Regions from separate parts of the Ensifer sp. GW823-FHT05D09 genome, predicted to be linked through region 1. Evidence: predicted binding sites of a transcription regulator. Region 1 holds the regulator's gene; the other holds the start of a gene.
The links. The regulator PhoB, encoded in region 1, activates phosphate uptake and scavenging genes when phosphate is short. The targets are predictions, from matches to a motif close to TGTCATNNANCTGTCAT.
Positions count from the first base shown of each region.

Region 2: the regulator PhoB is predicted to act here: its motif matches at 992-1,008, upstream of AC1Q80_RS13205 (DUF1045 domain-containing protein).

Region 1 covers NZ_JBXAIA010000001.1:459,991-462,381, forward strand. Annotated here, with positions in the region: gene phoU (phosphate signaling complex protein PhoU) at 1-393, shown strand, start outside; gene phoB (phosphate regulon transcriptional regulator PhoB) at 592-1,275, shown strand; gene AC1Q80_RS02275 (GcrA family cell cycle regulator) at 1,337-1,861, opposite strand; gene AC1Q80_RS02280 (aspartate aminotransferase family protein) at 2,282-2,391, shown strand, end outside.
Region 2 covers NZ_JBXAIA010000003.1:595,081-597,471, reverse strand. Annotated here, with positions in the region: gene AC1Q80_RS13215 (NAD(P)/FAD-dependent oxidoreductase) at 1-422, shown strand, start outside; gene AC1Q80_RS13210 (PRC-barrel domain-containing protein) at 491-880, opposite strand; gene AC1Q80_RS13205 (DUF1045 domain-containing protein) at 1,160-1,960, shown strand; gene puuE (allantoinase PuuE) at 2,039-2,391, shown strand, end outside.

The sequences.
Region 1 (2,391 bases):
CGCGTCATCGCCGTTGCCGGCTCCGGCATCCCGCGCAAGCTGGCACGCGGTCTTGAACACCTGGCAGAGCTTGCCCTCGTGCAGCTCAAGGAAGTCCTCGACGTCTACGCCTCCCGCTCGCCGGAGAAGGCCAACAGCATCCGCGAGCGCGACGAGGAGATCGATGCGATCTACACCTCGCTGTTCCGCGAGCTGCTCACCTACATGATGGAAGATCCGCGCAACATCACGCCCTGCACGCATCTTCTGTTCTGCGCCAAGAACATCGAGCGCATCGGCGACCACGCCACCAACATCGCCGAGACGATCTATTACATGGCGACGGGCGCCCAGCCGGAAGGCGAACGTCCGAAGGACGACAATACGTCGACGCTGGGTGCCGTAAAGGACTAAGCCCGGATACGTTCGAGTGCCTGCTTATGAACCTGCTCCGGTCGCAGCCCTGGTTGCGGCCCTGCTTTGCTGCGTCTGTAGCCCTGCGTTTTCTAGCGTGCCTTTGAAAACGCCCGGGATGCTCCAGATGCTATATGTTCGAGCATCTCACTGCGTTCGATCGAACACGGGATGCTCTGGGTAAGGAGACGTTACCTGATGTTGCCGAAAATCGCCGTTGTCGAAGACGAGGAGGCGCTGAGCGTGCTCTTGCGCTATAACCTCGAAGCCGAGGGTTTCGATGTCGATACGATCCTGCGTGGGGATGAGGCCGAGATCCGTCTGCAGGAGCGCCTGCCGGATCTCTTGATCCTCGACTGGATGCTGCCGGGTGTTTCCGGCATCGAGCTTTGCCGACGCCTTCGCCAGCGCCCGGAGACCGAGCGCCTGCCGATCATCATGTTGACGGCGCGGGGCGAGGAGAGCGAGCGGGTTCGCGGCCTTGCCACAGGTGCCGACGACTATGTGGTCAAGCCGTTCTCGACCCCTGAGTTGATGGCCCGCGTCAAGGCGATGCTGCGGCGTGCCAAGCCCGAAGTTCTGTCTACGCTGCTGCGCTGCGGCGATATTGAACTCGACCGCGAAACCCACCGGGTGCATCGCCGCACGCGCGAGGTCCGCCTCGGTCCGACGGAATTCCGCCTGCTCGAATTTCTGATGTCCTCTCCGGGTCGGGTTTTCTCGCGGTCGCAGCTTCTCGACGGCGTCTGGGGCCACGATATCTATGTCGACGAGCGTACCGTCGATGTGCATGTCGGCCGCCTGCGCAAGGCGCTGAATTTTTCGAGCATGCCGGATGTCATCCGCACCGTTCGCGGTGCCGGCTACTCGCTCGAGAGCTGAGCCATTCATCCAATAAAAAAGGGGCCGCGCGGCCCCTTTTTTATGTGTTGTCTTCGAAGCCTTAGCGAGCGCGGCGGCGCTCGGCGGACGGCTGGTAGGCAAGCCGCGCATGGAAAGTGCAATAGGGCGAAGCTTCCGGAGAGTCGTTGCCGCAGAAGTGGAACTCTTCCTTCAGCGGGTCGCCGATCGGCCACTTGCAGGTGCGCTCCGTCAGCTGCGTCAGCTCAAGGCGGCGCGACATCGGCACGACCACATCCGTCCGAACGCTGAAATCCTGTTCGGCAACGAAATCGACTTCGACCTCTTCCTTGAGAACGGTGGCGCCAGCCGGGCGGGTAACCGTGCGGGTGGTGACGCGCGAAGCGTAGTTCGGAGCGCGCGGCGCCGAGGTGGCCGGGCGCTGCTTCGGCCGGGTCGCGGCGGCTGTGCCGCCAGCCTTGGCCCTGCCGGGCAGGCTCAGCCGGTGAACCTTGCCGATGACCGCATTGCGGCTGACGCCGCCAAGCTGTGCCGCGATCTGGCTCGCGCTCAGGCCCTCGGACCAAAGCTTCTTCAGTTTTTCCACCCGCTCGTCAGTCCAGTTCATTTCTGCACTCTCCGTTCTCAGCGTTGGCGATGACAGAATCCCTCACCACGCTCCGGACAGGCTCCGGAGCTGCAACGCGATAACACTTTTGGTGACTAGGTCCGCCGCATGCGTCTAGTAATTGAACGTTAACCTACTGACCGGCGGACTCCGTGGCAAGAGTCCGCGGAATCACGCCGAATCGATTTCTTGGTTTTCCCCAACTTGCTCGGTGGGCGTTGTATTTTTGCAAGCCCTGCCGGGTGATTTTTTCGTCGCATGGATGAGCCCGGTCCGACGGCACTGCAAGGCTTGGTTTTGTTGACATTGCGCTGCGAAATAGGAATAGTGCCTGCGCCGCCGCAAGGCGGCATTTTTAATTTTCTGCCGCGCTTAACAGGGCGCGGATCGATGCTGATAGCAATGAAGGAGAGGCTCGCCATGACTGCAACCACGCCGCTTTACGACACCTACATGCGTGCGCCGTTGCGTTTCGAGCGAGGAGAGGGTGTCTGGCTGATTGCGGAAGACGGCACGCGCTATCTCGACTT
Region 2 (2,391 bases), on a different contig from region 1:
TCGATCCGCAACTGCCCGTCATCTTCACCGACGGCGTCTACATCGTCGCCCATGACGACGGGCATGTGGCTGTCGGCAGCACCAGCGAAAACAAATATGCCGATCCGCTGTCGACGGATGAACTCTTGAATGAGCTGCTTGGGCGGGCCGAGGTGCTGGTTCCGGCTCTACTCGGGGCGGAAGTGGTTGAGCGCTGGGCCGGCATCCGGCCGAAATCGACCGAACGGGAGCCGATGGTCGGGCGGCATCCGGATCACGAAAACCTGTCGGTGCTGACAGGCGGCTTCAAGGTGAGCTTCGGCATCGCCCATCGCCTCGCGCGCTTCGTCGTCGATGAGATCACGGGTCGCCCGTCAATCGAAATTCCGGACACCTTCCTGTGCCGGACACACATAGCGGCACTTCGCGAGAAACATCTTTAAGGCGTCGTCATGCAAAGGGCCCCGCCGCTGGCGGAGCCCGTAAATCCTGTATCGGGAAAACCCGGTCGTTACATCCAGTAAGGCGGCACGCCGTAGTAGTCGTAGACGCGGCGGCCGTTCTCGGCGTTCCAGTCGTATTCATCGCTGCCATGATACTTCGGCGCGCGCTCGACCTGTTCGCGGGTCACGTCAGTGCGATAGCCACCGAGGCTCTCGTCATAGGTCAGCTTCGCCCAGGGGAGTGGATAGTGATCCTCGCCGATGCCGAGAAAACCGCCGAAGCCGAGCACGGCATAGGCCACGCGACCGCTGCGCTTTTCGATAATCACGCGCTCGATCGAGCCGATGTGCTTGCTGTCGGCGCCATAAACCTTCGTGCCTTCAACCTTGTCGCTCGCGATCAGGTCATGGGTTTCCTTGATGCTGGCGTCCTGAAGGTTCGCATTGTGATAGGTCACACTTCTTCTCCATAGTTGTTGGCTACATCAGGGGAACGGCTGTTGGCCGCGATGGTTCCGAAAGAGTTCGGTCGAGAACCTTGGGCGTGATCCCCAGGCATGCCCCGCCTACTTCGTCAATCTGTCACGCAAATCACCTAAGACGCAGGCAGTAGAGCGTCGCGTTTCCTCGGGGAAGCATTGTTGACGCTCTCAAGGTTTTGAACCTGCGCCAGCCCTGGCGACGATCGAGATCGGTTGTCGCGGGCAAGTGCCAGAACGGATTTCCGGAGCATGCGCATGCGTTACGCCATTTGTTTCACGCCGCCGATGGCCGATCCGCTCTCAACGGTTGCCGCGAGCTGGCTCGGTCGCAACGTCTACTCGGGCGAGCCTACCGAACTGCCATCGATCTGCGGATTGAGCGCATCCGAGATTGCTTTCCACACGGCCGTTCCACGTCGCTTCGGGTTTCATGCGGTGGTGATGTCGCCCTTCAGGCTCCACCCTGATATGGACGAGGCGCAGCTGCTCAAGGCGCTGATGCACTTTGCCGGCGCCCAGATGCCGTTCGAGATCGAGCGGATGGAAGTGGCTCGCCTCGGCCAGTGCTGGGGGCTGATGCCGCAGATCCCGAGCACGGCGATGCACCTGCTCGCCGCCAGCATCATCCAGGAGTTCGACGCGTTCCGCGCGCCGCTGAGCGAAGACGAGATCGAACGTTCCGATCCGGACCGACTGACGGCGCCGCAATTCTCGAACCTGCATCGCTGGGGCGATCCACATGTGATGGACGAATATCGCTTTCACATGATGCTGACCGGGCCGCTCGGTCAGGACGCGATGCGCCGCATCGAGGCGCCGCTTCGCGACCTGTTCGAGCCGTGCCTGATGCAGCCCTTGACGATCGGCAGCCTGGCGCTGTTCGTCGAGCAGGAATCGGGTGCGCCGATGCGCGTTCACTCGCAGCACCCGCTCGGCAAGATTTCCGCGACCAAGCGGGCGGACCGGATCAAGCGTGCTGCCACTGAGGCGACGCTTGCGCCGAGCCCGGTTCCGCCGTTGTCGCGGATGGTGGCCGCGTTGATGGCCGGCCGCTAACCGTCTGCACTGACGTCATTTTGTCTCGACAATCCGGGCGGCAATGATACCGTTCCGGAAAACTCGAAGGGTGATTTGATGTCTGAGACTACCTATCCACGCGATCTCGTCGGCTATGGCCGCAACCCGCCCAAGGCAAACTGGCCGGGCGATGCGTGTATCGCCGTGCAGTTCGTGCTCAACTACGAGGAAGGCGGCGAAAGCTGCATCCTCGATGGCGATCCGGCGTCGGAAAGCCTGCTTTCGGAGATTGTCGGCGCTCAACCCTGGCCGGGGCAGCGCAACCTCAACATGGAATCGATCTACGAATACGGCTCGCGCTCCGGCTTCTGGCGGCTGTGGCGCATGTTTACGAGCCGCGACGTGCCGTTGACGGTTTATGGCGTGACGCAGGCGATGGCGCGCAATCCGGAAGCGGTCGCCGCAATGAA